Linked DNA regions of Streptomyces collinus Tu 365. The protein of the gene in region 2 interacts with the protein of the main gene of each other region in a pairwise test. Links are inferred from orthologs where the notes say so. Each region holds a gene or a part of one and is shown on either strand. Other genes may lie near its edges. The genes, in order: B446_RS24945 and B446_RS09525.

Region 1 (11,499 bases), 3.5 Mb from region 2 along the record:
CGGGGGGCCGGCCTCGGCCCGGGCGCCGCAGGGGGCCGCATCCCGCCCGACCTCACCGGCGTCGACCTGCGCACCTTGCGTGCCGCGGACGACCGGCAGCTCGTCGTGGCCGCGCTCCGGGTGCTGACCTCCGCCCACCGGCTGCACGAGGTCTGGTACTCCGGCAGCGATCCCGACGGCGTGGCGGGGCAGGCCGCCGGGCATCCGTTTTCGGCCGCCTGCGTCCAGCCGTACACCGGCGAGGAACCCCGCGGATGACCTCGGTGACCGTGCCCGGGCTCCTCACGGAACTCGCCGGCACCCGGCCGTCACCCGACGGCACCGCGGCACTGCGTGCCGTGCTGCACGCCCGCAGGCTCCTGACACTGAAGGCCCTCCTGCTGCGCTACGAGCGGCAGCGCGCCGAACTGCCGCCCGAGGCGTGCGCGCGCTTCGAACGGGACTGGGCCCTGCTGGAGACGGCCGAACGCACGGACGCCGACGCCGTCCGCGAGGTGGTCGACTACCCCATGACCGGAGCCTGGCTGACCGAGGCGCTCGCCGCGCCGCCCGGCCCGCCCTTCGAGCGGCACTTGGCCCACCTCGGCGGACTGGCCGCCGCCGCGGCCGTCCGGGCCGGCTGCCGCCGCGATGTGACGCGCGTCGATCCCCCTGACCCGCTGCACCTGCCCGGCCTCGGCACCCTGCGCGGGCCCGCCGCCGGGCCGCCCGGCACCACCGCTGTCGCCGGCAGCGACCCCGCCTGGACGCCGCTGGCCCCGCTGACGGCCGGCGCCGTCCTCGACGACCTCGACCCGTACCGGGTGCCGGCCGCCGGGATCGGCCCCGGCGCGCTGCGGGCGGCCGAGCGCGGCCGCGTCGACCACGAGCGCTGGAGCCGGCTCTGGCGCGCGGCGCACGCGCTGCTCGCCGCGGCCCACCCCGAGCGCGCCGCCGAGACCCGGGCGACGGTGCGCGCCCTCGTCCCGCTGGAACGCCCCGGCCCGACCGCCGGCCCCCCGATCAGCGCGACACGCCGGGCCGCCCCCGGCGCGGTCCTCGCCGAACCGCCCCGGGACGCGGGCGCCCTCGCCGACCTCCTGGTGCACGAGACGCACCACACCAAGCTGGCCGCGATCGGGGAGGCCGTGCCGCTGCTGCGGCCGGGCGCGGACACCCTGCACCGGGTCGCCTGGCGGCCGGACCCGCGGCCGGTGTCCGGCGTGCTGCAGGGCGCCTACGCGCATCTGGCGCTGCTCGACCTGTGGTGGCGGGCCCGGGCGGGACCGGCCGTGCCCCCGGGGTGGCGGCTGCACGCGCACAGCCGGTTCGAAGCCCACCGGGACGAGGTCGCCGAGGCCTTGTCGATCCTGCGCGATTCAAGTGAACTGACCTCTGCGGGAAGGGAGTTCGTTCGTGGCATGGACCGGCACCTGGCCCGGCTCGGCACACTGACCCGGCACCCGGCATGACGCGGTGTAGAGGTCCGGTTGCGTTACGTTATGCATGCGGTCGCCCAGCGTGGGACGGCGGCGGGAACAGGGAGCGGTCATGGCGGAGCAGCGGCGGTCGGGCGGAGACGGTCCTGGGGCACCGGAGCACTTTCTGGTGGTCTTCCCCGGATACCACCGCTCCTGGGCGGCATGGATCGCGTACTGCCTGGAGCGCCAGGGCCACCGCACCACCCTGCAGCGCTGGGACCCGCCGCGCGAGGCGTCCCTGGAGGACTCCCTCGGCGACCTGCTGCTGTCCAGCGGACGCATCCTGCTCGTGCTCAACGACTGGTTCTTCGAACTGGGCCCCCGCCCCGCCGGCGAGTGGAACGACGTCCTGCGCGGCTTCGTCGCCGCGCACGCCGAACGCTTCGCCGCCGTCAACCTGACCAACCGGCCGCTGCTGCCGGCCACGGCGGTGCTGGAGCCGGCCAGCCTGTGGGGGCTGAGCGAGGAGGCCGCCGAGGAGCGGCTGCTGGGCCGGCTCGCCCTGGAGCGCCGCCGGGTCCCGAAGGCGCTGCCCGGCCGGGTCCGCTACCCCGACAACCGGTGCGACATCTGGGGCGAGGTGCCGCGCCGCAACTCGCGCTTCACCGGGCGCGACGACCTGCTCAACGACATCCACCAGCGCCTCGCGGACGCCGAGCAGGGCGCCGCCGCCTGCACCCTGCTCGGCATGTCCGGCATCGGCAAGACCCAGCTGGCGGCCGAGTACGCGCACCGCTTCAGCACCGACTACGACCTGGTGTGGTGGGTCAACTCCGACGACCGCAACATCCAGCGCGACCGTCTCGGCGAACTCGCCGTGGAGCTCGGACTGCCCATCGGCGGCGAGCCCGGCGAGCGCATCCGGGCCGTGCGGGACGCCCTGCGACGCGGCGAGCCGTACAACAACTGGCTGCTGGTCTTCGACGGCTGGGACGACACCGAGGGGGTCAGCGCCCTGCTCCCGCAGGGCAGCGGCCACGTCCTCGTCACCTCCCGCAACCGCGCCTGGAGCGAACACGGCGAAGTGGTGCAGGTGCCCACCTTCCTGCGCAGCGAGTCCACCGCCTACCTGATGCGCCGCGCGCCGCACATCACCGCGACCGAGGCCAACGAGGTCGCCGAGGAGTTCGGTGACGTGCCGCTGCCGCTGGTGCAGGCCGCCTCCTGGCTCGGCGAGTCCGGCATGGACGTGCCCGAGTACCTGCGCATGGTGCGCGAGGGCAGCCTGTCCACCGTGGACGAACCGGCCTCCGGGGAGGACTTCCCGCAGTCCTCGCTGACCTCCTGGTCGATACTGCTCAACCGGTTGCGCGGCGCCCAGCCGCAGGCCATCGACGTCCTCAGCCTCTGCACCTCGTTCGCGCCCGGCCGGATCCCGCTCGGCCTGATCCGGGCCTACCCGCGCGCCGACCTCCCCGAGGAACTGCGCTGGATGGCCACCGACCTGCCGGCCTGGACCCGGGCGCTGGACACCCTGGTCAACTACTCGGTGCTGACCCGGGAGACGCGCGGGCCGGTGGGCGCCGAGATGGGCCCGCACCAGGAGTCGGTCCACATGCACCGGCTCGTCCACGACATCGTCTCCAAGCTGACCAGCGAGGACAGCCGCACCCGGCACCGCCGGGCGGTGCGCACCCTGCTCGCCGAGGCCGACCCCGGCAACCCGGCGGACAGCCGGACCTGGCCCCGCTACGCCGAACTGCTGCCGCACCTCGAACCGTCCGGCGCCCTGGCCAGCAACCAGCCCCGGGTGCAGGAGCTGCTGCTGAACTGCCTGCGCTACTGCGTGCGCAGCGGCGAGTACAACAGCGGTCTCGACCTGGTCCGCAAGATCCGCGAGGCGTGGTCGCAGTTCATGGACCCGCTGGCCCAGCCGGTGCTGGACCTCACCACCCAGCAGAGCAACATGCTGCGGGCCAGCGGCAGGTTCCGCGACGCCTACGACCTCGACCACGCCGCCCTGGACAAGCTCCGGGCGGCCCCGCAGCCCAACGTGCTCGGTGAACTCGTCACCCGCAGCGCCATGGCGGCCAGCCTGCGCCACCTGGGCCGCTACCGGGAGGCCCACGACCTCCAGCGCGAGGTCCTGGCCGGCAACGAGCGCCTCCTCGGCCAGGACGAGCCCCCCACCCTGGTGGCCCGGCACAACCTGGGCGTCGGACTGCGCCTGCTCGGCCGCTACGCGGAGGCGTACGAACTCGACCTGGAGACGCTGGCCCGCCGCGAGAGCGTACTGCGCGCCCGGCACATCACCACCCTGAACTCGGGCAACGCCGTCACCCACGGCCTGCGCCTGCTGGGCCGCTACCGCGACGCGCTGGTCCGGCAGGAGCCCGTGGTCCGGCTCCATGTGCAGGTGCTCGGCCCGCAGCACCCGCAGACCCTGGAGGCCCGCGCCCAGCTCGCCATGTGCCGCCGCCGCGAGGGCAGCCTCTCGCAGGAGGTGGGGCCGTCCATGGCGACCCTGCTGGAGCAGCTCGAGCAGCTGCACGGCCGCGAGCACTACCGCACCCTGGCGTTCCTCACCAACTACGGCAACTTCCTGCGGGAGCACGGCGACCTCAGCCAGGCCCGGGACCTCATCGACGAGGCCGAGGCCGGCTACCGCTCCCTGCTCGGGCCGGCCCACCCGGTGGCCACCGGCATGCTCTCCAACACCGGCCTGGTCATGCAGGCCGCGGGCGAACGCGCCGAGGCGATGGCCATGTTCGAGGCGGCCCTCGCCGGGCTCAGCGCCACGCTGGGCACCGAGCACCCCTGGGTCCTGGGCTGCGCGCTCAACGCGGCATCCGCCCGCAACTTCAACGGGCGGATCCCCGACGCCGTGGAGCTGAGCCGGGAGACCCTGCGCAGAGCCCAGCGGACCCTCGGCCCCCAGCACCCGCTCACGCTGTCCTGCCAGGTGGCGCTCGCCGCCGACCTGCGGGCCGCACGCGAACAGGAGGAGGCCGGGAAGCTGGAGGAGGACGGCCTCCTGGGCCTCACCCGCACCCTGGGCGCCCAGCACCCCCACACCATCTCGGCCCGCCAACGAACCCGCCCCTACTGGGACTTCGAAGCCTACCTGGGCTGAAGCGCCCCCGAAGGGGCGCGGGGAACGGCGCGAACAACCCCCACGAACCAGCACCCGCGCACGCCCCGAACACCCCCTCCGAGCAGGCGAAGGGCCCGGTACCGAGCGGAAACTCGGCACCGGGCCCCAGGAGATCAGCGGCCGAACCGCCGGAGGCCTACGCCTCGAACACCTCACGCACCAGCTGTTCCTGCTCCGCCTGGTGGCGCTTGGCGGAGCCCACCGCCGGGGACGAGCCGTGCGGGCGCGAGATACGCCGCAGCCGCTCGCCGGCCGGGATGTCGGCGCCGACCGCCAGGTCCAGGTGGTCGATCAGGTTGAGCGCGATGAACGGCCAGGCACCCTGGTTCGCCGGCTCCTCCTGCGCCCACAGGTACTTCTCGGCGTTCGGGTACTTGTTGACCTCGGCCTGGATCTCGGTACCCGGCAGCGGGTACAGGCGCTCGATGCGGATGATCGCCGTGTCCGTGACACCGCGCTTGACCCGCTCGGCCTCCAGGTCGTAGTACAGCTTGCCCGCCACGAAGACGACCTTGCGGACCGCGGCCGGGTCCACGCTGGCGTCGCCGATGACCGGGCGGAACTGACCCGAGGTGAACTCCTCCGTCTTCGACGCGGCGGCCTTCAGGCGCAGCATCGACTTCGGCGTGAAGACCACCAGCGGCTTGTGGTGCGGGTTGTGCACCTGCCACCGCAGGAGGTGGAAGTAGTTCGACGGCAGGGTCGGCATGGCGACCGTCATGTTGTTCTGGGCGCAGAGCTGCAGGAAGCGCTCGACACGGGCCGAGGAGTGGTCCGGGCCCTGGCCCTCGTAGCCGTGCGGCAGCAGGAGGGTGACGCCGGACGTCTGGCCCCACTTCTGCTCGGCCGCCGAGATGTACTCGTCGACCACGGTCTGCGCGCCGTTGACGAAGTCGCCGAACTGCGCCTCCCACATGACCAGCGCGTCCGGGCGGGCCAGCGAGTAGCCGTACTCGAAGCCCATGACGGCGTACTCGGAGAGCAGCGAGTTGTAGACGTTGTAACGCGCCTGCTCCTCGGCGAGGTACATCAGCGGCGTGAACTCCTCGCCCGACTCGCGGTCGATGAGGACCGCGTGACGCTGGCCGAAGGTGCCGCGCTGGGAGTCCTGGCCGGACAGGCGGACCGGGGTGCCCTCCAGCAGGAGGGAGCCGACCGCGAGCGTCTCGCCCATGCCCCAGTCGATCGTGCCGTCCTCGACCATCGCCGCGCGGCGCTGCAGCTGCGGCAGCAGACGCGGGTGGACGTGGAAGGAGTCCGGGATGTTGACCTGGGACTCGGCGATCCGCTTGACGACCTCGGAGGAGATCGCGGTGTTCACGGCGACCGGGAAGTCCGCCTGCGGGTCCGAGACCGGGCCGGAGGCCGGCTGGGAGGCGGCCTCGCGGACCTCCGTGAAGACCTTCTCCAGCTGGCCCTGGTAGTCCTGCAGCGCCTGCTCGGCCTCTTCCAGGGTGATGTCGCCGCGACCGATCAGGGACTCGGTGTAGAGCTTGCGCACCGAGCGCTTCTTGTCGATCAGGTCGTACATCAGCGGCTGGGTGAAGGCCGGGTTGTCCGACTCGTTGTGACCGCGGCGGCGGTAGCAGATGAGGTCGATCACCACGTCCTTGTTGAACGCCTGGCGGAACTCGAAGGCCAGACGCGCGACGCGCACCACGGCCTCCGGGTCGTCGCCGTTCACGTGGAAGATCGGGGCCTCGATCATGCGGGCCACGTCGGTGGCGTACATCGACGAGCGCGAGGACTCCGGCGCCGCGGTGAAGCCGACCTGGTTGTTGATGACGATGTGGACCGTGCCGCCGGTGCGGTAGCCGCGCAGCTGCGACATGTTCAGGGTCTCGGCCACCACGCCCTGGCCCGCGAAGGCCGCGTCGCCGTGCAGCGCGACGGGCAGGACCGTGAAGTCCGTGCCGCCCTTGTTGATGATGTCCTGCTTGGCGCGGGCGATGCCCTCGATGACCGGGTCGACCGTCTCCAGGTGGGACGGGTTGGCGGCCAGCGAGACCTTGATCTGCTCGCCGTCCAGGCCGGTGAAGGTGCCCTCGGCGCCCAGGTGGTACTTCACGTCGCCGGAGCCGTGCATCGACTTCGGGTCGAGGTTGCCCTCGAACTCGCGGAAGATCTGCGCGTAGGACTTGCCGACGATGTTGGCGAGGACGTTCAGGCGGCCGCGGTGGGCCATGCCGATGACGACCTCGTCCAGGCGGGACTCCGCGGCGGAGTCGATCACCGCGTCGAGCAGCGGGATGACGGACTCGCCGCCCTCCAGCGAGAAGCGCTTCTGGCCGACGTACTTCGTCTGCAGGAAGGTCTCGAAGGCCTCGGCGGCGTTCAGGCGGCGCAGGATGCGCAGCTGCTCCTCGCGCTCCACCTTCGAGTGCGGGCGCTCCACGCGGTCCTGGATCCACTTGCGCTGCTTGGGGTCCTGGATGTGCATGAACTCGATGCCGGTGGTGCGGCAGTACGAGTCGCGCAGCACGCCGAGGATGTCGCGCAGCTTCATCAGCGACTTGCCGGCGAAGCCGCCGACCGCGAAGTCGCGCTCCAGGTCCCACAGGGTGAGGCCGTGCTCGGTGATGTCCAGGTCGGGGTGCTTGCGCTGCTTGTACTCCAGCGGGTCGGTGTCGGCCATCACGTGGCCGCGGACCCGGTAGGAGTGGATCAGCTCGAAGACGCGGGCGGCCTTGGTGACGTCGTCGTCGTGGGAGGCGTCGATGTCCTTGAGCCAGCGGACCGGCTCGTAGGGGATGCGCAGCGCCTCGAAGATCGCGTCGTAGAAGCCGTTCTCGCCGAGCAGCAGGTTCGCGACCTGGCGCAGGAACTCGCCGGAGGCGGCACCCTGGATCACCCGGTGGTCGTAGGTCGACGTGAGCGTCATGACCTTCGAGATGCCGAGCTTGTTCAGGGTGTCCTGGGAGGTGCCCTGGAACTCCGCCGGGTAGTCCATGGAGCCGACGCCCATGATCACGGACTGGCCGGGCATCAGACGCGGCACGGAGTGCACGGTGCCGAGGCCGCCGGGGTTGGTCAGGGAGACCGTGACACCGGTGAAGTCGTCCATCGTCAGCTTGCCGTCGCGGGCGCGGCGGACGATGTCCTCGTAGGCCTGCCAGAACTCGAAGAAGTTCAGCGTCTCGGCCTTCTTGATGGCGGCCACGACGAGCTGGCGGTCACCGTTCGGCTTGACCAGGTCGATGGCCAGGCCGAGGTTGACGTGCGGCGGCTTGACCAGGGTCGGCTTGCCGTCCTTCTCGCCGAACGACCAGTTCATCGCCGGCATGGCCTTGATGGCCTGCACCATCGCGAAGCCGATCAGGTGCGTGAAGGAGATCTTCCCGCCCCGGGCGCGCTTCAGGTGGTTGTTGATGACGATCCGGTTGTCGAACAGCAGCTTCACCGGGACCGCGCGGACCGAGGTGGCGGTCGGCAGTTCCAGCGAGGCGTTCATGTTCTTCGCGACCGCGGCGGCGGGGCCGCGCAGCGTGATCAGCTCCGGGCCCTCGGGCGCGGCGGCGGGGGCGGCCTTGGCCTTCGGCTGAGCGGGCGCCTGTGCGGGCGTCGCCGGCTTGGCCGGGGCGGGGGCCGCGGCATGCGCCGCGGGAGCAGGGGCCGGGGCGGCCGCGGGCTTCGGAGCGGCCGCAGGGGCCGGCGCGGGCGCGGCCGCCGGGGCCGGAGCCGCGGGCTGGGCCGGGGGAGCCGAGGAGGTGGTCTCTGCGGCCCCCGCGGCCGCAGTACCCGCCGGGGCCGGGGCGGCAGGCGCGCCCGGCTTGTAGTCGGCGAAGAAGTCCCACCAGGCACGGTCTACCGAGTTCGGGTCCTGGAGGTACTGCTGATAGATCTCGTCGACGAGCCACTCATTGGGACCGAACGCAGCAGCGGGGTTCTTCCCGGCTTGGTCGTCGGTCGAGATGCTCGAGTTACTGGGGGACTGTGGCGACACGGCGGCAACCGCCCTCTTCCGCTTCACAAGGTGATGGACAGCGGGAATAAAGGCTACGCCCCCAAGACGGTGAAGGTCAGGTCGGGCCCGTTCATCGTCGCGTAAGTCACATCGAAAATCTTGTTTCAGGGCTTGAAATGGCGGGAAACAAGCGTGGTTCCGGATGTGCCGGGGTGCGCGTGGGACAGCCGGGGGCGGCCCTGCGTCGGCGCGTCCGGGGCCCGGCCCTGATCACACGTGTCCGGCTGTGCGGACACCCGTGGATCTTGTGGCTCCGGTTCGGACTTTACGTCAACTTGGGACGGAAGTCAGTCCCGGAAGAGTGACGATGATCCGGCACCCCCGCTCGGATTCGGCCACACCGATCCGGCCGCCGTGCAGATCCACCGCCCACCGGGCGATCGCCAGGCCGAGGCCCGTACCGCCGTCGCTGCCCGGCCCGTGCGGCCGGTTCACGGCGCCCCGGTTGAAGCGCTCGAACACGCGGTGCCACTCCGAGCGGGGGATGCCGGGACCCTCGTCCAGCACCTCCAGCTCCAGCGAGTCCGGCTGCGCGCCGCGCCGGGCCCGCACGGTCACCCGGCCGTGCGGCGGGCTGTGCTTGACCGCGTTGTCGATGAGGTTCGCGACGACCTGGTGGATGCGCTCGGGGTCGGCGTGCGCGGTCAGCTCCGGCGGGGACACGTCCAGGTGCAGATGCACGTCTGTGCGGGTGTGGCTGCCGGATCCCGACGCCATGCCCGCGCGCGCCGAGGCCACCATGTTGGCCTCCTTGAGCACGCCCGAGAGGTACGGCCACACCTCGAAGCGGCGCGTCTTCAGCGGCACCACGCCGTTGTCCAGCCGGGAGAGGTCCAGCAGGGTCTCCACCAGCCGGCCGAGGCGCTCCGTCTGCTTCAGGGCCGTCCGCATGGTCTCCGGGTCGGCCTCGGTGACGCCGTCGACGATGTTCTCCAGCACCGCGCGCAGGCCCGCGATGGGCGTGCGCAGCTCGTGCGAGACGTTCGCGACCAGCTCCTTGCGCTGCTGGTCCTGTGCCTCCAGCTCGTCGGCCATGACGTTGATCGTCTCGGCCAGGTCGCCCAGCTCGTCGCGGCGGTTCTCGCGCACCCGGCGGGTGTAGTCGCCGCGCGAGATGGACCGGGCCACCGCGTTCATCTCGTCCAGCGGCGCGGTGAGCGAATGCGCCACGAACTGCGTGATCAGCAGTGTGGCGATCATCGAGAAGACCGTGATGAAGCGGAGCTCCGTCTTGGTGTGCACGGCGATCATCGACAGACCGGTGGTGATCAGCACCGAGATGACGACCAGAGCGCCCAGCTTGGTCTTGATCGAGAACGGGCGTACGCCGCCCCAGGGCTCCTCTCCCAGGGGCCCGGGGCTCCTCCGTGCGGCCTCCCGCCCGCCGCTCATGGCGTCGGTGTCTCCAGGGCGTAGCCGACACCGTGCACGGTGCGGATCCGCTCGGCGCCGATCTTCCGGCGCAGCGCCTTGATGTGGCTGTCGACGGTCCGGGTGCCGGAGGCGTCGGCCCAGTCCCACACCTCGGCCAGCAGCTGCTCCCGGGAGAGCACCGCGCGCGGGGTGTTCGCCAGGCACACCAGCAGGTCGAACTCGGTGGGCGTGAGGTGGACGTCCTCGGAGCGCACCCGCACCCGGCGCTGCGCGTGGTCGATCTCCAGCTCGCCGAGCCGCAGGATGCCCGAGCGGGGCGTGGAGGCGGCGACGGCCGCCCGCTCCACCCGGCGCAGCAGGACGTGCACCCGCGCGGCCAGCTCCCGCATCGAGAACGGCTTGGTCATGTAGTCGTCGGCGCCGACGCCGAGGCCGACCAGCATGTCGGTCTCGTCGTCCCGCGCGGTGAGCATCAGCACCGGCACCGGGCGCTGGGCCTGCACACGGCGGCAGACCTCCAGGCCGTCGAAGCCGGGCAGCATGATGTCGAGGATCAGCAGGTCGGGCTGCCAGGCCTCGGCCGTGTCGACCGCGGCCGGACCGTCACCCGCGGTCTGCACGAGAAATCCCTCGGCACGGAGCCGGGCCGCGATGGCGTCGACGATCGTGGGGTCGTCCTCGACGACCAGCACCCGGCGCTGTGCGCCCGGAGTGGTCGTCGCCGCGCCGGTCTGGGAGGTGTGTGTCTGCTCCATCGCCCGCCCCTGTTGCTTTCCGGAATCCGTGGGGTGATCCCATGACTGCGTTTGACGCTTGAATGATCGGCGTCAGGGCAGCACATTACGGGGACACCCCGTACCGTCGCTATCCAGGGCGGACAGCGAGGTGGACAGCGTCCGGAACGCCCCGGGCAACGGGCACCTCTTCGGTACGCACGTGGCGGAACCCGGCATTCCGCAAGGTTCCTTCAAATTCCGCAGAGGGCTCGGCCGACCATACCGCCAGCACGCCTCCGGGCCTCAACACCCTTGCGCAGGCGGCGAGTCCAGCGGGTGTGTAGAGACCGCCGTTGTCCTCGGTCACCGTCCACCCGGGGCCGTTGTCGATGTCGAGGCAGAGCGCGTCGAACGTGTCGAACGTCTCATTGACGTAGGTCACGAGGTCGGCTTCGACGATCTCGGCACGCGGATCGGCCAGCGCGGCCCGCGAGAGCGCGGACAGCGGGCCCCCGTCGCGGTGCCAGGCGACGACGGCGGGTTCGCGCTCGACCACGCTGATCCGGCCCCAGGCCGGGTTCGCCGCCGCGTGTGCGAGCGAGAAGCCCACGCCCAGGCCGCCGATCAGCACGGCGGGCTCGGGACGGCCGTCCAGGGCGCCGTACGCGGCGTCGACCAGCAGGCGCTCCGAGCGCCCGTCGGAGGTGTCCATCAGGAAGCAGCCGTTGGCGATGATCTGCAGCAGGTCACCCTGTCTGCGCAGGACCACTTCGCCGTACGGGCCTTCGCGGCGGTCCAGGACCACGGGAGCGTCGTACATGGCAGTCATGCGTCCATCCTGCTCGAACGGGACGCGCGGTTCACGGGAATTGAACGGGAGGCCGCCTGTGG
Region 2 (9,988 bases):
CAGCCCACCGTCCCCGTGCTGCTGGACGAGGTCCGCGCCGTCGGCCACCCGCGCACCGTGCAGGTCCTGGTCGCGCTCGCCGCCGCCCACCCGGACCCGGCCCTCGCCAAGGCCGTGCGCCGGGCCGCGTTCCAAGTGCACACCGGGGGATAGCCGGCACGCGGCGGAAGCGGGCCGCTCAGCAGCCGATCTCGGGGGCGTACGTGCCGAAGCTCCAGATGTTGCCCTCGGCGTCCCGGGCCAGGTAGTCCCGCGAGCCGTAGTCCTGGTCCGTCGGGGGCATCAGGATCTCCGCCCCGTGCTCCACGGCCCGCTCGTGATGGGCGTCGACGTCGTCCACGACGACGTACACCCCCGCCGGTCCCGCGTTCCCCATCGCCGAGTCGAACAGGCCGCCGCGGCCCCTGGAGCCGACCATCACCGCGCCCCTGCCCTGGACCAGCTCGGCGTGCATCACCGTGCCGTCCTGCGCCTCGTACACCGACAGCTCGGTGAACCCGAAGGCCTCGGTGAGCTGCCTGATCGCCGCCCTGGCGTCCGCGTACAGCAGCGTCGGGTAGATGCTCGGCCGTCCGCCGGTGCCTGCCATGCCGATCACTCCTCGGTGCGTCGGTCCTGCCCTGGTCGTGCGCTGGTCGTGCCCTGTCCTGCCGTACCCCGCCCCCCGGTCCCGAGTCTCGCAGCCGCCACCGACGGCGCCCCGCGCCGCGGCCCGAACACGCGCACGTAGAAAAACCGCTTGCACGGCCCCGTTAGAATTGCCTCCATGGCCATTCTCCTCGCGCATTAGACGGCGGGAACGTCCTCAGCCGCCCACCCGCCTCCCACGTACGTCCTGGAGTCTGTCCGTGATCTCCGCCTCCGGTATCGAGCTGCGCGCCGGTGCGCGCGTCCTCATCGAGAACGCCACCTTCCGCGTCGCCAAGGGCGACCGCATCGGCCTCGTCGGCCGCAACGGCGCGGGCAAGACCACCCTGACCAAGGTCCTCGCCGGCGAGGGCATCCCGGCCGGCGGCACCGTCACCCGCTCCGGCGAGGTCGGCTACCTGCCGCAGGACCCCCGCACCGGCGACCTCGACGTCCTCGCCCGTGACCGCGTGCTGTCCGCCCGCGGCCTCGACGTGCTGATCCGCAAGATGCGCGACAACGAGCAGCGCATCGCCAACGGCAAGGGCGCCACCCGCGACAAGGCCATGAAGCAGTACGAGCGCCAGGAGACCGAGTTCCTCACCAAGGGGGGCTACGCCGCCGAGGCCGAGGCCGCGACCATCGCCGCCGCGCTCAACCTGCCCGACCGCGTGCTCGGCCAGCCCCTGCACACGCTCTCCGGCGGTCAGCGCCGGCGTATCGAGCTGGCCCGCATCCTCTTCTCGGACGCCGACACACTGCTGCTCGACGAGCCGACCAACCACCTCGACGCGGACTCGATCATCTGGCTGCGCGACTACCTGAAGACCTACCGCGGCGGCTTCATCGTGATCTCCCACGACGTCGACCTGGTCGAGACGGTCGTCAACAAGGTGTTCTACCTGGACGCCAACCGGTCCCAGATCGACGTCTACAACATGGGCTGGAAGCTCTACCAGCAGCAGCGCGAGGCCGACGAGAAGCGCCGCAAGCGGGAGCGCGCCAACGCCGAGAAGAAGGCCGCCGCCCTGCACTCGCAGGCCGACAAGATGCGCGCCAAGGCCACCAAGACGGTCGCCGCGCAGAACATGGCGCGCCGCGCCGACAAGCTGCTCTCCGGCCTGGAGGCGGTCCGCCAGTCCGACAAGGTCGCCAAGCTCCGCTTCCCCGAGCCCGCGCCCTGCGGCAAGACCCCGCTGATGGCGGAGGGCCTGTCGAAGTCCTACGGCTCGCTGGAGATCTTCACCGACGTCGACCTGGCCATCGACAAGGGCTCCCGGGTCGTCATCCTCGGCCTCAACGGCGCCGGCAAGACCACCCTGCTGCGCCTGCTCGGCGGTGTGGAGCGGCCCGACACCGGCGAGGTCGTCCCCGGCCACGGCCTCAAGCTCGGCTACTACGCCCAGGAGCACGAGACCCTGGACCCCGAGCGCACGGTCCTGGAGAACATGCGCTCGGCCGCCCCCGACATGGACCTCGTGGAGGTCCGCAAGGTGCTGGGCTCGTTCCTGTTCTCCGGGGACGACGTCGACAAGCCGGCCGGCGTCCTGTCCGGCGGCGAGAAGACCCGTCTCGCCCTGGCCACGCTGGTCGTCTCCGCCGCGAACGTCCTGCTCCTCGACGAGCCGACCAACAACCTCGACCCCGCCAGCCGCGAGGAGATCCTCGGCGCGCTGCGCACCTACAAGGGCGCCGTCGTGCTCGTCACCCACGACGAGGGCGCCGTCGAGGCGCTCCAGCCGGAGCGGATCATCCTGCTGCCGGACGGCGTCGAGGACCTGTGGGGCTCCGACTACGCGGATCTGGTCGCCCTGGCGTGAACCGGGAGTGACCGGGACGGCCCGATCGAGGACTGATCCACTGCGTATGGATCATTCGGCCTAGTCGTGATCCACCATCTGTGTGAGATCTCCTCGTATCGAGGTGTGTCGTACACCGATTTCGCGGCCGATCCCCTCTCTGCCCGGGGATCGGCCGCCGCGCTTCGCTGACCTGGCACTTCGTGAATCCGACCGTCCGAACCGCCGTGCACGCCATGGCGGAATCCCTGATTCCGGATGTGGGGAAGCGCTCCTGTCGTCACAACGATGTCTCACGGACCTTGCCGAATGGGTGGCCATCCCGCCCCGGAGGGGTGATCATGAGGAGACCAGAGCGCACTTCCCATGAGGAGGCACGGGTGGCCGAGACTCTGAAGAAGGGCAGCCGGGTGACCGGCGCCGCGCGCGACAAGCTCGCGGCAGACCTGAAGAAGAAGTACGACTCCGGTGCGAGCATCCGGGCGCTGGCCGAAGAGACCGGCCGCTCGTATGGCTTCGTACACCGGATGCTCAGCGAGTCGGGCGTCACGCTCCGTGGGCGTGGCGGAGCGACCCGGGGCAAGAAGGCCGCATCGTCCTGACTCCGGGCGGCCCACCGTCTTCGATGGTGACCATCCGGCCGGTCCTTCCCCAGGGTCCTGACGGGCCCGGGGGTGCCCCTTGATCGGCCGGGTGGTTACTGTGCAGTCACTTGGCATGCCGTCGGCATGCGCGACGACTGCACCCACCGGAGGCGCCCCATGGCTTCGCCCGACCAGGACCTCGCTCCTGTACTCGACAAGGACGGCGTACGGCTCACCGTCGACGACGCGCTCGCCACGGTGACGCTGACCAACCCGGCCAAGCGCAACGCGCAGAGCCCGGCCCTGTGGCGGGCGCTCGCCGAGGCCGGCCGGCTGCTGCCGGGCTCCGTCCGTGTCGTGGTGCTGCGCGGCGAGGGCAAATCCTTCTCCGCCGGGCTGGACCGGCAGATGTTCACCCTGGAGGGGATTCCGGGCGAGCCGACCTTCACCGATCTCGCGCGCCGTGACGACGCCGGGCTCGACGCGTCCATCGCCGAGTTCCAGGAGGCGTTCACCTGGTGGCGGCGCAACGACATCGTGTCCGTCGCCGCTGTCCAGGGGCATGCCATCGGTGCCGGGTTCCAGCTCGCGCTCGCCTGCGACCTGCGGGTCGTCGCCGACGACGTGCAGTTCGCCATGCGCGAGACCGCCCTCGGCATCGTTCCCGACCTGACCGGCACGCATCCGCTGGTCAACCTGGTCGGGTACGCCCGCGCGCTCGAGATCTGTGTGACCGGACGGTTCGTCGGCGCCGAGGAGGCGGTGGCGTCCGGGCTGGCCAACCTGGCGGTGCCCGGCGGGGAACTCGACGGCGCCGTGCGGGACCTGTCCGCCGCGCTGCTCGCCGCGCCGCGGGACGCGGTCGTGGAGACGAAGGCGCTGCTGCGGGGTGCGGCCGGCCGCACCTACGACGAGCAGCGGGCCGCCGAGCGCGCCGCCCAGGCCCGACGACTGCGGGACCTGGCCGGCACCGGCGAATGAGCCGCTGACCCGTCCCGGGCCCGGTGACAGCCGTGCCGGGCCCCGGTGACAGCCGTCCCCGCCCGGGGACAGCTGTGCCGGGTCCGTCACAGCCGTCCCGGGCCCGGTGAGGTACCCGGCGGCGGGGATTGCTGGCGGTGATGACCCCCAGCGGTGGTCCCCCGCCGGCGGTGGCCCCCTCCCGCGGTGACGCTCCCGGCGAGGGTGGCCCCTCAGCGGGTGGTGGCGCCCCAGCCAGGGTGGCGCCCCGGTGGGCGGTCATTCCACGCCGGTGACCAGGACCGTCACCGCCGGGTGATCGTCGAAGGCGTCGCGGACCGCGATCCGCACCAGACGGGCCACGTCCACGGCCCGGTGCCCCGCGCCCGTCGCCAGTTCCACGCGCACCTGCCGCCGGGGCAGCGACGTGCCGACGGTGCTCCGTTCGATGCGCACCGCGCGGCCGAGTCCGCCGAGCGAGCCGGTCAGCCGCGCCACCCCGGGCACCGCGAGCGCGGCCGCGACCACCCGGGCCTCGTCCGGCTCCGCCGCCTCCCGGGCCGCCTGGGGCCGCCACGCGGTCCGGGCCGCCCCCGGCCGCGCGTCCGCCGGCCGCGGCGCGTCCGTCTCCAGCAGGTCCGTCACCCGCAGGTCCACCTCCGTGACGGCGAGGCCGAGGCGTTCCGCAGCGGCCGCCGCCAGCACCAGGCGCAGCCGCGCGGCCGCCTCCGGCAGCGGCTCGGCGGCGTCTGCCGCGAAGTCCGCCGTCACCCGGAGGGACCCGGGCGCCAGGGCGCCCGGCGGCGGCGCCACCACCGGTTCGTGGACGTCGTCGGGATCGGCCGACGCGATCCGCAGCGCGCCCAGCCGTACCCCGGGCAGGCCCGCCGCGGCGCCGGCCAGCACCGCCGCGGCCGCCCCCTCGGCGATCCACGCGCCGTCACGCGGTCCGCCGAGCGGCAGCAGCCTGCCCAGCGCCAGCTGGTGCCTGACACCCTGTGTCCAACCGTCCGCCGTCATTCCTCCAGCCTGCCGCATCCCCGGCGCGCGACCGCGCATCTGCCGCATCCCCGGCGCGCGACCGCGCATCCTTGCTTACGGTGGTCGCAGGAAGACGACCGAAAGGGACGTACGGCGATGACCGATATGACGACGACCCCAGACGGTGACAACGAGCCCCAGGTGTCCACCCGCAAGCCCACCCGACGGGGCGGCGGCGACCCGGCGACCCGGGGAAGGACGACCATCGCCGACGGCGTGGTCGAGAAGATCGCCGGTCTCGCGGCACGGGACGTGGTCGGCGTCCACGCCATGGGCAGCGGGCTGGCCCGCACCTTCGGCGCCGTGCGCGACCGGGTGCCGGGCGGCTCGACGAGGTCCGTGACCCGGGGCGTGAAGGCCGAGGTCGGCGAGGTGCAGACGGCGATCGACCTGGAGATCGTCGTGGACTACGGCGTGTCGATCGGCGAGGTGGCTCGCGCGGTGCGGGAGAACGTGGTCGCCGCCGTGGAGCGCATGACCGGACTCGAGGTGGTCGAGGTCAACATCGCGGTGAGCGACGTCAAGCTTCCCGAGGAGGAGGAAGAGGAGGAGCTCCAGCCGCCCCGCATCCAGTGAGCACCGGTGTCGGCACCCGCACCCTCGTCCGCACCCCCATCCGCACCCCTATCCACATCCCTGACCAGCTGAGGAGCGCTGCATGAGCATGGCCGTGGTCGGCATGATCGCCGGGATGGCGCTGGGCTTCGCCGGCTGGTTCGGCGGGTTCGGGGCCTTCCTGCTGGTCGCCGCGCTGGGTGCCGTCGGCTTCGTCGCCGGCCGGTTCCTGGACGGCGACCTGGAACTCGGCGACTTCTTCCGCCTCCGCGACGACCGGCGCGACCGGCGGCGGTGACCGCCGTGAGCGCGCAGACCGGCACGGCGCGCCCGCCCCTGACCGTGGTGCCGCCCGCCGAGCGGGGCGCCCTCAGGATCGCCGACCGGGTCGTCGCGAAGATCGCCGCGCAGGCGGCGCGCGAGGCGCTGGCCCCGCTGCCCGCCGGTGCGGCGGCCCCGCACGCCACCGTGGTCGTGCAGCACGAAACGGCCCGGGTCCGCGTCCATCTGGAGCTGGGCTACCCGGGTGACATCGGCGCCCGCTGCGCCGCCGTGCGCCGCCGGGTGGTGGAGCGGGTGGGCACCCTGCTGGATCTCCAGGTGCCCGAGGTCGCCGTCCAAGTCGAGCGGCTGCACCCGGCACCGGCGCCCGGCGCGCCCCACGGGAGGATCACATGAGCGAGACCGGACCTCCCGGGGCCGGCACGGCCGGACCGCCCGTCCTCGACGCGGCCGGTCCTCCCGACGGCTCCCCGGCCCCGCCGCCGAGGAGCAGCGGCCGCTTCTGGTCGGCGCGCCGCGTCCCGGCCGGCATCGTGGCCGTACTCCTGCTGGCCGGCTCGGCGCTCCTCCTGTACGACGTGGTCGCCGTCCGGGCCGACCGGCCCGCGATGCGGTGGCGCCGGGCACTGGCCCGGCAGCTCGCCGAACGGCCCCTGGACGACGTCTGGGTGCTGACCGGGGCGGGCGTGGCCGCCGCCCTCGGCCTGTGGCTGTTCGTGCTCGCCGTCACGCCCGGGCTGCGGGGCCTGCTGCCGATGCGGCGCCCGCACCCCGACGTACGCGCCGGACTGCGGCGGGAGGCGGCCGCGCAGGTGCTGCGCGACCGGGCCATGGAGGTCTCCGGTGTGCGGTCGGTACGGGTGCGGCTGCGCCGCCGGCGGGCCGCCGTGCGCGCGCTGTCGCACTTCCGCGACCTCGACGAGGTGCGCGCCGACCTGGACACCGTGCTCGGCGCCGCGGTCGGCGGGCTCGGGCTGAGCCGGGTCCCCGCGCTGTCGGTGCGGGTCCGCCGGGCCGGACGGAAGGGGTGAGGCGGGTGCACCGGGGCGGTGTGAACCGGGTGGTGACCGCGATCGTGGGGCTGGTCCTGCTGGCCCTGGGCGGTTCGGTGCTGGCCGTGGGCCTGGGCGTGCGCCCGCCCCGTTGGTGGCTCCACTCGGGGCCGCACGACGTCCTGCTCAGCAGGGCCGAGCGCACCCACTGGCAGGACGCTGACTGGTGGTGGCCGACGGTCATCGCCGTGCTGGCCGTGCTCGTGCTGCTCGCCCTGTGGTGGCTCGTGGCGATCCTGCGGCGGCGCCGTCCGGCCGAGATCGTGGTCGACACCGGCGACGGCGAGGGCGCCGTGCTGCGCGGCAAGGCCCTGGAGGCCGCGATCGCCGCGGACGCGGCCCGCCAGCAGGGCGTGGCCGGCAGCGGCATCCTGCTGACGGGCCGTCGTACGGCACCGGCGGTGAGCGCCCGGCTCCGCCTGGACCCGGCGGTGGACCCCGCGGCGGCGCTGACCGCCTTCACCGGCCAGGCCCTGGCGCACGCCCGGGAGTCGGCGGGCCTGGCGGCACTGCCGGCCGAGGTACGCCTGGGCGCGATCGGGCACCGAGCGGAGCGGGTCACCTGACCAACGCCGCCCGGGACCCGTCTCGGGCCTGATCGGCATCTGGCCCGGCGCCCGCCGGAACCGGTCTCGGGCCTGATCGGCACTGATCGGCGCCCGGCCGAGGGGACCCGTTTCGGGCCGGACCGGCGCCCGATCGGGACCCTGGGCCTGACCGGCGGCGGCCCGGGACCCGTCTCCGGCCCGACCGGCGCTCGACCAGCACATGACCGGCGCCCGCCAGGGACCCGTCTCCGGCCCGACCGGCGCCCGACCGGCCCCCTGGCGGTCCCTCAGAAGCCGTGCCGCATCCCGCCGTCCACCGGCACCATGATCCCGGTGAGGTAGGAGGCCGCCGGGGACAACAGGAACGCCCCGACCCGCCCGAACTCCTCGGGCCTGCCGTACCGGCGCAGCGGGATCCGGGACTCGTTGGCGGCCCGGGTGGCCTCGGGGTCGGCGGACAGCCCGTCCAGCTCGCGCACGCGGTCGGTGTCGATGCGGGCCGGCAGCAGCCCCACGACCCGGATGCCGCGCGGTCCCAGCTCGTCCGCGATCGACTTGGCGAACCCGGCGAGCCCGGGCCGCAGCCCGTTGGAGATCGTCAGCCCCGGGATCGGCTCGTGCACCGACCCGGACAGCACGAACCCGATGACCCCGCCGTCCTCCAGCTCGGCCGCGGCCGCGCGGGCGAGCCGCACCGCGCCGAGGAACACCGACTCGAAGGCGTCCCGCCACTGCTCGTCGGTGTTGTCCGCGAGAAACCCGGGGGCCGGGCCGCCGACGCTCACCAGGACGCCGTGGAAGCCGCCGAAGCGCTCCCGGGCGGCCGCGACGAGCCGCTCGGCGGCCCCCGCCTCGGCGTTGTCCACGGCCACCCCGGCCGCGTTCGGGCCCAGTTCGGCCGCCGCGTCGGCGACCCGCTTCTCGTCCCGGCCGGTGATGACCACTTTCGCGCCGTCGGCGACGAGCTCCCGCGCGACCGCGTTGCCCAGTCCCCGGGTGGCTCCGGTGACGACGTACACCCGGTCCTTCAGTCCAAGATCCATGGTCCCTATCCTGCCCGTTCGCCCCCGAGGAGGGCGAGGGCGGTGTCGACCCAGCCCGATGCGGCTGAACGCCTGCGGGAAGTCGCCCGCCCGGCCGCCGCTCACCGGGTCGTACTCCCCGGCCGGCAGCCCCACGTCGTCGGTGAGGGACACCGGCCCGCTCGAACAGCTCCCGGGCCTGAGCCGTGCGGCCGGTCAGGTGCGGGGCGTCGGCCGGCCAGAACCAGCAGGGGGTGCGCCGGGGGAGCGAGGTTCCGGGCGGGCCGTCACACGGCGGCCGGCTGCTCCTCCGGGTCGCGCTCGGCCGCGGCCTCCTCGCGGTCCCGCAGCTCACGCCGGACCAGGAACCACCAGCCCACCGGGACCGCCGCGGCGAACAGCCACCACTGGAGCATGTACGCGTAGTTCAGTGGCGCGTCCTCGCTGCCGGGGTCGGAGATCTGCTCCGGGGAGCCGCCCCTGGCGGCGGGGGCCGTCTGCTCGACGTACCCGCCGAGCACCCGGGCGCCGAGCCGCCGTGCCTCCTCCGCGCTGTTGATCAGCATGATCTGCCGGTCCGGCAGGCCCTTGACGTTCTTGATGCCGCTCGCGGCGGTGGTCTCGTCGGCCATCAGCCGTCCGCTGACGGTGGTGCGGCCGGCGGGCGGCGCGGGGACCTTGGGGAAGTCGGTCTGCGCGCCGTTCGCGGGGATCCAGCCCCGGTTGACCAGCAGCACCGTCTTGTCCGGGAGGACGAACGGGGTCAGCACGTGGAAGCCGACCTCGCCGTCGGCGCTGGTCCGGCGCCGGACCACGACCTCCCGGGCGGTGTCGAAGGTGCCGGTCGCGGTGACCGTGCGGTACCGCTCGGTGCGGCTGACGGCGTGGCCGGGGGAGGTGAGCCGCTCCACGGGGACCGGCTTCGCGTGCAGCGCGCCGGAGACCAGGTCGTTGCGCGCGGTGCGCTCCTCGTACCGGTGCTGCTGCCAGAAGCCGAGCCTTATCATCGCCGGGATCAGCGCGATCGCGACGAGGGTGAGGATCACCCACTGGCGGGACAGCAGGAAGCGGTAGCGGTGCACCCCACGACGTTACCTCCGGGCCGTGGGGTGCCGTGCGCCGGGTACCGCGTCACACCCGGTCCACCACCCCCGTCCGGCCCTCCGCCCGGGCGCAGTGGGCGCCGCAGTACCAGTGGCCCTCCACCTCGACGCCCTGCCCGATGATCTGCACCCGGCAGTGCTCGCAGATGGGGGCCATGCGGTGGATCGCGCAGGAGAAGCAGTCGAACACGTGGACTGCGCCCTGGGCGTGGACCTCGAAGGTCATTCCGTAGTCATTGCCGCAAACTTCGCATCTCGCCATGCGCCACAGGGTGAGCCGTCGCCGATCCCCGGGCGAGCGGGCGCGGGGCGAGTCGCGGGGAATCACCCGTCCGTACGGTCGGCCCGGTGGTCGCCGTCACCCGTCGGCGGGCTCCACGTCACGCAGCAGCTGCCCGAACGCGGCCTCGTCGAC

What was found.
Region 1: the proteins of B446_RS09525 (region 2) and B446_RS24945 interact in binary tests that used the Escherichia coli proteins (3 or more experiments, as listed by UniProt). The link is inferred for Streptomyces collinus Tu 365 from one-to-one orthologs.

Annotation. Positions count from the first base shown.
Region 1 is NC_021985.1:5,699,332-5,710,830, forward strand. The notes cover bases 4,491-8,855. They hold B446_RS24945 (multifunctional oxoglutarate decarboxylase/oxoglutarate dehydrogenase thiamine pyrophosphate-binding subunit/dihydrolipoyllysine-residue succinyltransferase subunit), read right to left. Parts: upstream 8,498-8,855; coding sequence 4,691-8,497; downstream 4,491-4,690. Other genes in these bases: fxsT (FxSxx-COOH system tetratricopeptide repeat protein), read left to right, coding at 4,491-4,533; B446_RS24950 (sensor histidine kinase), read right to left, coding at 8,789-8,855. In the rest of the region: B446_RS24930 (hypothetical protein), read left to right, coding at 1-258; B446_RS24935 (aKG-HExxH-type peptide beta-hydroxylase), read left to right, coding at 255-1,451; more of fxsT, read left to right, coding at 1,531-4,490; more of B446_RS24950, read right to left, coding at 8,856-9,910; B446_RS24955 (response regulator transcription factor), read right to left, coding at 9,907-10,647; B446_RS24960 (hypothetical protein), read right to left, coding at 10,757-11,437. UniProt on the Escherichia coli protein: E1 component of the 2-oxoglutarate dehydrogenase (OGDH) complex which catalyzes the decarboxylation of 2-oxoglutarate, the first step in the conversion of 2-oxoglutarate to succinyl-CoA and CO(2).
Region 2 is NC_021985.1:2,235,539-2,245,526, reverse strand. What follows is about bases 294-3,147. They hold B446_RS09525 (ABC-F family ATP-binding cassette domain-containing protein), read left to right. Parts: upstream 294-848; coding sequence 849-2,447; downstream 2,448-3,147. Other genes in these bases: B446_RS09520 (helix-turn-helix domain-containing protein), read left to right, coding at 2,807-3,028; B446_RS09530 (VOC family protein), read right to left, coding at 294-589. Outside these bases: B446_RS09535 (hypothetical protein), read left to right, coding at 1-153; more of B446_RS09530, read right to left, coding at 179-293; B446_RS09515 (enoyl-CoA hydratase/isomerase family protein), read left to right, coding at 3,188-3,991; B446_RS09510 (hypothetical protein), read right to left, coding at 4,250-4,990; B446_RS09505 (Asp23/Gls24 family envelope stress response protein), read left to right, coding at 5,108-5,587; B446_RS09500 (hypothetical protein), read left to right, coding at 5,670-5,864; B446_RS09495 (hypothetical protein), read left to right, coding at 5,861-6,244; B446_RS09490 (DUF6286 domain-containing protein), read left to right, coding at 6,241-6,879; alkaline shock response membrane anchor protein AmaP, read left to right, coding at 6,876-7,466; B446_RS09480 (SDR family oxidoreductase), read right to left, coding at 7,736-8,491; B446_RS09475 (SURF1 family protein), read right to left, coding at 8,758-9,552; B446_RS09470 (hypothetical protein), read right to left, coding at 9,602-9,835; B446_RS09465 (DEDDh family exonuclease), read right to left, coding at 9,932-9,988. UniProt on the Escherichia coli protein: Genetic data indicate it may be involved in ribosome assembly or function.